2 regions of the Neobacillus solisequens genome follow, and region 1 is predicted to be linked to the other one. Evidence: a T-box and tRNA genes for the amino acid it is inferred to sense, from the RefSeq annotation. Region 1 holds a T-box; the other holds one or more tRNA genes.
What was found. The T-box of region 1 lies ahead of tyrS (tyrosine--tRNA ligase). A T-box ahead of a tRNA ligase gene usually reads a tRNA of that ligase, here a tRNA-Tyr.
Positions count from the first base shown of each region.

Region 1 (5,665 bases):
TATATGGGAGTGAACTGCAACAACCTCTCCCTCTTCAATTGCATGTTTGACTTCAAGTGTCTTGTACGGTGTCTCCGCTGCATTTTCTTTCATTGCGGCCAATAGAGAATCGGCATCGCTGCGGAAATAGGGATTATGGTGAGAGAAGCCTGGACCTATGTATCTCTCATATACCTCATCTACTTTACCCGATGCTGCAAGCTGCAGGAATGACACTGCTTGTTCTTTAAGGGAGATGTTTTCCTTTGTTTCTTGTTCCATGTAAATCATCCTTTCATTCTTATTGTTACTACCCTTTTGAAAATACCGTTATTACAATTTATTCAGTTTTATTCTTGTATTGGAAAACTAGTTAGTGTGGTAAATGCGTTTGCCACTTTTCTCGCAAATGCAAGAGGAGGTTCGACCGATTGAATATGTATATACATCAGATTGGGTTGTGCAAATATCCAGTGATTATGCAGGGCTCCTACAATTAGACCTTGATCCACAACAGATCTCGTAAAATTTGGGATTTCCTGTTCAAGTAAGGTTATTTCCCCGAGGTTTAATGCATTACCGTTTACATCCAACGACTCAAAAGAAATACCTACTGGTAAAACCATTTTACTTTGCCTCCCTTGGATAAGTACATTAATAGTCCTTTTTAAGCTAACAGAACTGCCATTTTGCTTCATCTCAGCTTTTCCATTTAATATTTTGGCAAATTGTTCTCCCAGTCGCTTCATTTTATACATGCAATATCCCCCTTTACTGGATATATCTTAAATTAACCTATTTTAATTATAGTCACTAATAAAAAGGATTAGGAAATATTGGCTGTGAAAACACACAAATAATTCTGATTTCACAATAAATAAGGCTATATCATTTACGAAAAACATGATTTAATCGAAGCAGATTAAAAAAACTCGAGAGGTGATGAAGAATGACGAATGAGGAGTTTCAATTACTGGTAAGAAAGCTGGAAATAAAGGCGGGGAAGAATCCCGGAAACAGTCCGGGATTCTTTATGTACCATCTCGATTGGCGTGCAATACTATTACGAAAATTACTTTGACGAACTTTTTGAAGAAGGTTAAAAAACAAATGTCGTTCCGCAGCCATATTCGCAAATTTTTAATAAGTTTCAGAAGATGGATCCGGTAGTTGCAGAAGCATTTCTAAAAAATGAACTCGAAATGGAAATCGGCGTGTTGGATGCCGATCCATGCCTAACTGATCGGTTAAAAGCTATGGATCCATTATGTTGTTCTACAATGTTCTTAGCTTGGCTCACAAACGCCCCGTGCAGGGCAAGCAAGATTTCCTTTTAAAACAGCAATTCCGCCTTCATGGTCAATTGGTTTCTCCAATGAATAATTGATTTCACGTTCAAGCACTGCAGATCCGTTTAAGTTTTCACGGACAGTACTACCTATAACTGTCAATGTATCTAAATTTAAATGAACAGAAAGTTCGTTTATAAGTGCCAGAATACTACCAGCCCTCTGTAAATCGTTTGTCGTAAATTCATTATTGTTTGGTGTAACGCTGGCAATAAACGGGACTTTCCAACTAATTTCATCAATATATCAAAAGGAAGTTCCACACCCGCTTCATAGGCGATCGCCGGAAGATAGAGCCAGTCGTTTACAGAACCTCCCATGGCAAGAAGAACAGAAATAGCATTCTTGAAGGCATCAATTGATATCTTAAGAATTCTTTAAGGTTTTAAAAAAAATGTTAGAAAGCGATAAAAGGGTTAAAAAAAGCAGCTCTTAAAGCTACTTTAAATAAGTTCCAATTATTAAGGCTAAAAACTGTCTCTATTTATGATATGGTATTGAAAACGAAATAGCCGTTAAGATATAATCTCAACAAGCATAATTTCAAGATTTTACGAAAATACAGCCAATTACACGTGGAATTTGCTAGAGTAATACATTTTTTCCAATTCACAATAAAGATGAAAAAATTACCCAACTTTTAATTTAAGTAATGGTATAATATTAATAAACTTTATAAAATATTGACAGTGTTCAAAAGCACTAAATGATAGATATAATATCGGGAGTGGTACTGTGGATGACAAATATTGGGTGCGTTCGCTCGAACGGGCAAATCTAGTATTGAATTTAATTGCTAAAGAACCAGGAAAATTCAGATTGATAGATATTTCAAAATCCTTGAATATTAATAAAAGTTCAATTTTCTCAATATTAAATACACTTGAATTTTTAGGATGGGTTACCAAAGAAAAAGGAAACACATATAAATTGGGACCCACCTTGGGAGCATATATTACAGCTTATTCTCGTAATTTTAGCTTATTAGAATCATTTAATATGGAAGCAGAAAAAACACTTGAAAAGTTAGATGAAAATATTCTATTGGGAGTTCTAAACGGCACTAATGTATTATGTTTAGCAGCACAAGAAAAGAAATCAATTGTACGAATAGCCACCGATGTTGGTATGCAGTTTCCAGCACATGCAACATCCTTCGGAAAAATCCAATTAATTAAATATAGTTATTATGAGCTGATAGACCTTTATAATGACCAAGAGCTAGAACAGTTTACACCTAATACAATAAAAACAGTAGGTGAGCTTTGGAACCAATTAGAGTCGGCTAGGTGGTCTGGCTATACTATTGATGCTGAAGAATATTTACAAGGATGTTATAGTATTTCAGCACCTGTATACAACCATAAAAATTCGCTGATTTGTGGAGTATGTTGTACAATGCTAGAAAATAGCTGGAATGAAAAAAAAGATAAGGCAATTCAAGAAATTTTGGACTTAGCTAAGAGGTTATCTGAGCGTGCTGGATATACCCAACCGTAATGATTGTGGCTTTACAAACAATATAAGAATTGAAAATGAAATTGCCTCTTTGATCATTATTTTCGTGTCTTTATAAGAGATGTCCAAAATATTATTTCATAAAAATTTTTCTTTCTATTGATTGACAAACTATATTTATTCCAATATAATAAAACTAAATTTAATATTTAATAAACGATGAAGGAAAGAAGTAGCAATTTGTCCCTGTTTTTTAGAAAGCTAAGGGTTGATGAAACTTAGCACAAACAATTTGCGAATTACATTCTCGAGTTTCTTAGGTAATTCTAAGCGGATGAACAATCCGATACTATTGTAATGAGCGGTATTAATAGTTTTCCTATTAATACAATTAGGGTGGTAACACGGTTAACTAATCGTCCCTGTGTCTATTATTAGACATGGGGACGTTTTTTTTTACAAAAGGAGTGAGTAAACATGAATATTTTTGACGAATATTGCATCTTTGGTCATTCTTTTCATGTTCTTTATGGAAAAGATTCCAAGAATTTTCAAACTGTTGATTGAAAAATCATATCTATATCAATATAATAATGTACAATTTAATATTTTATGACAATGAAGGAACGAAGTAGCAATTTGTCCCTGTTTTTAGAAAGCTAAGGGTTGATGGAACTTAGCACAAACAAATTTGCGAATTACACTCTCGAGTCTCTTAGGTAATGCTAAGCGGATGAACAATCCGATACTATTGTAATGAGCGGTATTAATAGTTTTCCTATTAATACAATTAGGGTGGTAACACGGTTAACTAATCGTCCCTGTGTCTATTATTAGACATAGGGACGTTTTTTTATATTACAAAAAGGAGTGAGTAAACATGAATATTATTGACGAATTAGAATGGCGTGGCGCAATTAATCAACAAACTGATCCTGAAGGTATACGCAAGCTGGTAGAAGAGAAATCGATAAAGCTCTACTGTGGCATAGATCCAACTGGAGATAGCATGCATATTGGACATTTAATACCTTTCATTATGATGAAACGATTCCAATTATGCGGCCATCATCCTGTTATTTTAATTGGAGGGGCTACAGGAACAATTGGAGATCCAAGTGGACGTAAAACAGAACGTCAATTACAAACATTAGAAATGGTACAACATAATGTTGATAAGTTAACAAAACAATTGAAAAAATTATTGGATTCCGACGGCAGTGATAATCCAGTGCAATTCGTAAATAACTATGATTGGACTCATAAAATCAATATCATTGATTTTTTACGTGATTACGGTAAACATTTTAGTATTAATAATATGTTAGCCAAGGATGTTGTTTCCAGCCGTTTAGATGGAGGTATATCTTTTACAGAGTTTTCATACCAAATACTTCAATCATTAGATTTCCATCATCTTTTCAAAGAAGAGGATGTACAGCTCCAAATAGGCGGAAGCGATCAATGGGGAAATATTACAGCTGGAATTGATTTCATCCACAAAAAAGAAGGTTGGGATGCAAAAGCATTCGGTTCAACCATCCCATTACTATTGAAAGCAGATGGTACAAAATTTGGTAAAACAGCTGGCGGAGCCGTTTGGCTGGATGCGGAAAAAACAACTCCATTTGAATTCTACCAATTTTGGTTGAATACGGATGATAAGGACGTTATTAAGCTTTTAAAACTATTTACGTTCTTGACGAAAGAGGAAATTGATGGACTAGAAATAAAGGTAAAAACGGAACCACATAAACGCTGGGCGCAAAAAGTGCTGGCATTCGAAGTCACAAAATTTGTTCATGGAATGGATTTATTAGACCAAGTTATCAAAATTTCAGATGCCTTATTCAGCGGAGATATTAAATCATTGACAGCAGATGAAATTGAGATCGGTTTTAAGAACATGCCTACATTCCGTGCATCAAAAGAACCAAAAAATATTATCGATTGGCTTGTAGATATAGGCCTTGAGCCATCCAAACGTCAAGCCCGCGAAGATATTAGTAACGGTGCTATTTCGATAAATGGCGATCGGATGAATGATACCAATGCAATTATATCAATTAATAATGCTATTGGAGGAAAATTTATTATCGTTCGCAAAGGTAAAAAGTACAACAGTTTAGTAAAATTAGTTGATTAAAACAAACTTTAACCCGGGATTTCAACCTAATAAAAAGGCACCAGAAATTTCTGGTGCCCAATTTAAATCTGTTATAAACGATTATGATGCCTTTTCCATTAAGTCATAGTTGTCTTTCTTCTTTAACTTCATAAAACCAAGAATAATATTAATAAGAAAAGCAACAATACAAGAGATAGTAAATGGTAAGTAATTTATCGTAGATACACCCAAGGTCCCTTTTATAAATACACCACTGACTCCCCAAGGAATAAGTGGATTGATTGCTGCACCTGCATTTGCCAAAACACTGGAAAGCTCTTTTGGCTGCACATGAATAGCATCGTATTGAGATTTAAAGGCCCTGCCTGGTAAAATCATCGATAAATATTGTTCACCTACCATAATATTTACACCGATGCAGCTTAAAGTTGTTGTTAGGATTAATTTCCCTTTTGTATCAACTACAGTACTTATACTTGTTATGAGTGTGTCAATTACTTTTAATTCAACTAGCAATCCACCTAAGGATAAAGCTAAGAAAATAAGGGAAACAGACCACATCATACTTTGAATTCCGCCACGGGTTAATAAGGTGTCAACACCTTTCACACCAGTCTTTGAAACGTAACCATCCTGAATTATATTTCCCAGATCAATAAAGCTATAATGCGGATGATACAAGTAAATAATTCCAATTGAGACAGCGATACTAACAAGTAAAGTGGGAATGGCTGGTATTTTTTTCCATGAA
Region 1 is NZ_JBKFGJ010000007.1:4,914-10,578, forward strand. Features, by position in the region: gene ACI3K6_RS09100 (nuclear transport factor 2 family protein) at 1-261, opposite strand, end outside; gene ACI3K6_RS09105 (DUF1259 domain-containing protein) at 330-737, opposite strand; gene ACI3K6_RS09110 (hypothetical protein) at 929-1,060, shown strand; gene ACI3K6_RS09115 (hypothetical protein) at 1,266-1,430, opposite strand; partial or broken gene ACI3K6_RS09120 (dihydroxy-acid dehydratase domain-containing protein) at 1,458-1,648, opposite strand; gene ACI3K6_RS09125 (IclR family transcriptional regulator) at 2,064-2,828, shown strand; T-box leader at 2,997-3,213, shown strand; T-box leader at 3,396-3,612, shown strand; gene tyrS (tyrosine--tRNA ligase) at 3,667-4,932, shown strand; gene nhaC (Na+/H+ antiporter NhaC) at 5,014-5,665, opposite strand, start outside.

Region 2 (5,665 bases), on a different contig from region 1:
AACTAATTCACCTTTGTGTTCGCCTTCTGTGTACTTAACGTTAGCAGCAATATAGTTAAATTTTGCCCCTTCGAATGCACCGTATTTATCAACGGTCTTAGGATGTGCGCCGCCATTAATTAAACGAAGCATTTCTTTAACGCCTTCATCAAATTCGTGGTTACCGATTGTACCAACATCCATTCCTAATTCATTCATAAAACGAATAGTTGGCTCGTCTTGTAATAAGGCGGATACAGGACGGCTTGCGCCTACAAGGTCACCAGCTTGTACCATTAGGGTGTTAGCTGGATTGGTTGCTTCTCTCTCTTTCAAGTAACCTGCTAAATATTGAATTCCGCCAACAGGCTTTCCAGAAACAGTAGTAGAATAGTCTAACTGACCGTGGAAATCATTAATGCCTAGTAATTGAACATGAACATTTTGATCTAGAGAATACTGCTCCCAAGTTACGCCGTTAACAGTCTGCGGTCCAACATCCTTCACAGCTGGTTGAGATGGCAGACCTTTTGTTACGGCCTCTGGAGAAGATCTAAATACAAGCTTCGCTTCGCCGCCAACAGGAGCAATTTTCCAGTTGTTATCAGCAGTAGGGTTTACCGTACCTTTATTTTGAATGTAATTCATTAAAACTTGACGGTTCTCGTCAGGAGAGTCTACTACAAGTGTAGCATGTCCACCTTTTGTTCCTGGGAAGTTACCGCCGCCGCTTGCACGATAGTTGTTTGTAGCAACGATGAATCGTTGATCGTCTGCGATTGGATTACCCTTCATATCGGTAAAATGGATGATACGATGAGCATCTTGATTAACTACATCACCAGAAGTATAGTTATATCTTGCTGGCTGCGTTACATCGATTTGATATTTAACGCCATCGATTACGTCAAAGTTAAATGGTTGGAAACCATAATCGATTAACTCTTGTGGGTCTGCCACAGCAGGGTCAATTCGATTAAATTGAGAGGCTGACATTTCTAACCATTCTTTTACTTGTGCACCAGTTAGTTCAACCGCTTTTAACGTGTTGTTATAAAGGTACAAGTCATTGGCACTCTTAATAGAAAGATCACCTTTATTGATATAGGTGTAATCCGTTATACCTTGGCGTCCAGCCTTAAATGGTGCACCCGCTGAAATAACTGGGATATCTTTTAAGTCTGGGCGATTTTTCGCAATAAAGTCTTTCACATAATCGGTTTGAGCATCATTCACGATCTGGATTGTTGGGTCATCCATTACGCGTGAAAAATAGCTGTTCATGGCCGTAGTTGTTTCACCAATTTTGCCGCGAACATAAGCTAAAGTTCCATCATGATATTCCTTAACAGCGTTTACAATTTCTTGATCTGGACCATCAATGGAAGGAACCATAACTGGCTTTTTGTTGGCATCAAATACTGGGTTGCCGTCTGCATCTACTGCTTGCTTCTTAAGTGATCTTAAAGCAGCTTTAGAATCAGCCACCGTCCATTGACCATTCACTTTTTGAAGCGTTAAGTCCATAACCCCTAGGTTATTTCCCCAATAGCCCGCTTCCATTGCTGGAACATTGTTGATTTTACCATTTGTGTTATCAATATCTGTTTTGCCGTTAAATGTAGCATCGCCAGGGAAGTTTAAGTGTGCATGTCCAAATAACAATGCATCAATTCCTGGTACTTTACTTAAAGCAAAGACAGCGTTCTCTGCGTTTTCAGCGTCTTGGCTATTTGTTACAGCAACGTCACATCCAGAGTGAGCAATCGCAACAATAACATCAGCGCCTGCTGCCTTCATCTGAGGGATAAACGTATTTGCTGTTTTAACAATATCTTTTACGGTTACTTTATTTGATAAGTTGTCTTTGTCCCACTGCATGATTTGCGGTGGTGCAAAACCAATAACCCCTACATGAATTGTTTGAGTCTGGCCATTTTGATCGACTACTTGCTTTTCAATAATTTTATAAGGTGTAAAATAGTTTTCAGTATCATTTGAAGAGTCACCGTCAGCGCCATTATCTTTGTAGATATTCGCGTTAACTACATTGTAAGGAACTTCTTGCAGAGCGTTGTTCAAATAGTCCAAACCATAGTTGAATTCATGGTTTCCTACAATACCTGCATCATAATTAAGAAGGCTCATCGCCTTAAACATTGGATGCTGTTCATCTGCAGCCAATTTCTTAATTTTAGCAACATAGTCTGCCATTGGGTTCCCTTGTAGTAAGTCACCCGCATCAAATAACATAGAGTTTTGTTGATAAGTAGGACTGCTTGCATCCGTACTATTAATCTTTTCTTCTCTTGCTTGTTTGATTAGGACAGCTGTTCTGTCTAGACCATAATCAGTAGTAGCTTTGTCCTGATAGTAGTCATAGTCCATGACATTGTCATGTAAATCAGTTGTTTCCAGGAAACGCATCTTAACTGTACTTTCTGCAGTTCCTGTTACTTCAGCCTTAGCTGTTCCTGGGAACATATTCAACGGAATCGTTGTAAACGCTAACACTGTGGCCAAAGAAGTATTAAGCATGCGTTTTGTCATGCTTCTTTTAATTTTTCTTTTCACCATTTTCCCGCCTTTCGACAAATAAATTGGCTTTGCAGAACTATTCTACTAATATTTCGACAAGATTCATAGAGTTTTTCAAAACTTTTTTAGTTAAAATTGAAAGATTAGGGTTTGAAAAGGCATTCTAACTAATATTTGGTAGTTATCTACTATAATTCGGCAAAATATTCAAATTTCTATATAATAGATGTGAAAATTCTGTATTCTATTATAAGACGAGATAAAAAAGGAGGTATGAAGAAGTGAGAGCTGAAAAATTTGGCAAAAAGGAGAAAAAATGGCCCTGTGTGGTTGGGATCATTTTATTAGTACTCTTAGTTGGAATTGTATCTATTCAAATTCTGTATATAAATTCCTATCCAATGCAGTAGTGACCATGCATCAGCCGTTTGACCGAACCAAATCGGATAAAAGGACTGAGGAAGTTTCCTTGAACAACAAGCAGCCTTTCACCGATCTTTTTTTGGAGTAGTTGAACGTAAAGGCGATAAGGGCCGCTCTGATACCATCCCCTTCCTTGTTTCCTTTTCCTAATACAAGAATTTTTCCGCTTTCAAGCGAAATATCAGTTATTTCATGTTTACGAGTTCGCAAAGCCTTACTCCAGTATCAAGTAAGACTGGCATAATAGTGTAATCCCTAAAGTCCACAAATTTCTTTTTATTAGGTTGGCTTAAAAGTTCTCTTTCTTCATCATCTGTAAAAGGTTTTATTTGCTCTTTCTTCTCCTTCTGTTTTTGGAGAGAACAAGCGGGGTTAATAGATATGACTGTTTCCTAATGTAAGAATGAGTAGAACTGTTTCATGGTCCTAATACAGTGGTTTATCGTGGTTGGATTATTGCCTAATTGCTCCATTCAATAACTGATGACGTCTTTAAACAATTTCTCTGTAGTATGAAGCGGAGCAGTAGAATATTTTAGATTCTCTAAAGCACGTTTAATAACCGTCAGATTTTCCTTATCCCAACGTTTTGTATGGTAGGTCAGGGTTTTCATTGTCATGTCTTTTAAAAACAAATCTAGGCTGGTCTGAAAGTCCTCACCGCCACTAACTAACAATGTTTGTTCTTCCTCGTGTAGCTCCTCAATAATGGTTCTTCTTTTTGCCATTTCTCTACGCTTCTTTAAAGCTAATAAAGGAGGTAGCACAATATTTTTACGTACATGATTATAAGACACGACCAAAATAAAAAGGATTGCGTGTTCAGTCATTAAGACTAAACTCACAATCCTTGTTATACCGCAGAAAAGAGCGGGTTTTAGTTGAAAATGATACCGGTGGCCGGGGTCGAACCGGCACTCCAGAGGAACACGATTTTGAGTCGTGCGCGTCTGCCAATTCCGCCACACCGGCAAATCATATGGAGGCGGCAACCGGATTCGAACCGGTGGATAAAGGTTTTGCAGACCTTGGCCTTACCACTTGGCTATGCCGCCGAATTTAATATGGAGCGGAAGACGGGATTCGAACCCGCGACCCCCACCTTGGCAAGGTGGTGTTCTACCACTGAACTACTTCCGCAAAATGGCTGGGCTAGCTGGATTCGAACCAACGAATGACGGAGTCAAAGTCCGTTGCCTTACCGCTTGGCTATAGCCCAATGATAATATACAAATCTCCAATATTCAAGTAAAAATTATGGGGCGGCTGATGGGAATCGAACCCACGAATGTCGGAACCACAATCCGATGCGTTAACCACTTCGCCACAACCGCCATAATAAATATGGCAGGGGTAGTAGGAATTGAACCCACACCAAAGGTTTTGGAGACCTTCGTTCTACCTTTAAACTATACCCCTAAAAATGGTGGAGGGGGACGGATTCGAACCGCCGAACCCTGAGGGAGCGGATTTACAGTCCGCCGCGTTTAGCCACTTCGCTACCCCTCCATTATTATATACACGAATCAGTAAATGGTGCCGGTGAGAGGACTTGAACCCCCAACCTACTGATTACGATTCAGTTGCTCTACCGATTGAGCTACGCCGGCTTAATCAGATCTTAAAGCAAACAAATGGTGGCTCAGGACGGAATCGAACCGCCGACACAAGGATTTTCAGTCCTTTGCTCTACCGACTGAGCTACTGAGCCACAAAAATGGCGGTCTGGACGGGACTCGAACCCGCGACCTCCTGCGTGACAGGCAGGCATTCTAACCAACTGAACTACCAGACCGAATTGCGGGGGCAGGATTTGAACCTGCGACCTTCGGGTTATGAGCCCGACGAGCTACCGGACTGCTCCACCCCGCGATAATAGAAAGTAAAACTTTTATGGTGGAGGATGACGGGATCGAACCGCCGACCCTCTGCTTGTAAGGCAGATGCTCTCCCAGCTGAGCTAATCCTCCATAATGGTGACCCCTACGGGATTCGAACCCGTGTTACCGCCGTGAAAGGGCGGTGTCTTAACCGCTTGACCAAGGGGCCAGTTGAGATTTTATCTGATGGCGGAGAGCAAGGGATTTGAACCCTTGATACGCGGTTAACGTATACACGATTTCCAATCGTGCTCCTTCGGCCACTCGGACAGCTCTCCATGATGTAAATGGCTCCGCAGGTAGGACTCGAACCTACGACCGATCGGTTAACAGCCGATAGCTCTACCACTGAGCTACTGCGGAATAATTAAATTATATACCAGCCTGGCAGCGTCCTACTCTCACAGGGGCAAGACCCCAACTACCATCGGCGCTGAGAAGCTTAACTTCCGTGTTCGGTATGGGAACGGGTGTGACCTTCTCGCCTTAACTACCAGACCAGTTAATTGACACTATTTTATTATAATGTCTTTTTTAAATTTTTCAAGAGGAAATTTTAAAAAATTTCATTCTCTCAAAACTAGATAATGCAGAAGAAATTCAGTAAAAACAAGATCGCATTGACTTGGTTAAGTCCTCGATCGATTAGTATCAGTCAGCTCCACGTGTCACCACGCTTCCACCTCTGACCTATCAACCTGATCATCTTTCAGGGATCTTACTAGCTTGACGCTATGGGAAATCTCATCTTGAGGGGGGCTTCATGCTTAGATGCTTTCAGCACTTATCCCGTCCGCACATAGCTACCCAGCGATGCCTTTGGCAAGACAACTGGTACACCAGCG
Region 2 is NZ_JBKFGJ010000003.1:4-5,668, reverse strand. Features, by position in the region: gene ACI3K6_RS04270 (bifunctional 2',3'-cyclic-nucleotide 2'-phosphodiesterase/3'-nucleotidase) at 1-2,553, opposite strand, end outside; gene ACI3K6_RS04265 (hypothetical protein) at 2,799-2,927, shown strand; gene ACI3K6_RS04260 (hypothetical protein) at 2,938-3,150, opposite strand; gene ACI3K6_RS04255 (hypothetical protein) at 3,414-3,770, opposite strand; tRNA gene ACI3K6_RS04250 (tRNA-Leu) at 3,832-3,912, opposite strand; tRNA gene ACI3K6_RS04245 (tRNA-Cys) at 3,921-3,995, opposite strand; tRNA gene ACI3K6_RS04240 (tRNA-Gly) at 4,006-4,080, opposite strand; tRNA gene ACI3K6_RS04235 (tRNA-Gln) at 4,085-4,159, opposite strand; tRNA gene ACI3K6_RS04230 (tRNA-His) at 4,199-4,274, opposite strand; tRNA gene ACI3K6_RS04225 (tRNA-Trp) at 4,286-4,359, opposite strand; tRNA gene ACI3K6_RS04220 (tRNA-Tyr) at 4,365-4,449, opposite strand; tRNA gene ACI3K6_RS04215 (tRNA-Thr) at 4,475-4,550, opposite strand; tRNA gene ACI3K6_RS04210 (tRNA-Phe) at 4,576-4,651, opposite strand; tRNA gene ACI3K6_RS04205 (tRNA-Asp) at 4,659-4,735, opposite strand; tRNA gene ACI3K6_RS04200 (tRNA-Met) at 4,739-4,812, opposite strand; tRNA gene ACI3K6_RS04195 (tRNA-Val) at 4,835-4,910, opposite strand; tRNA gene ACI3K6_RS04190 (tRNA-Glu) at 4,915-4,989, opposite strand; tRNA gene ACI3K6_RS04185 (tRNA-Ser) at 5,008-5,098, opposite strand; tRNA gene ACI3K6_RS04180 (tRNA-Asn) at 5,109-5,183, opposite strand; rRNA gene rrf (5S ribosomal RNA) at 5,203-5,318, opposite strand; partial or broken rRNA gene ACI3K6_RS04170 (23S ribosomal RNA) at 5,446-5,665, opposite strand, start outside.
Region 2: it has a tRNA-Tyr gene. The T-box ahead of tyrS (tyrosine--tRNA ligase) is inferred to sense a tRNA for this amino acid. The anticodon was not compared.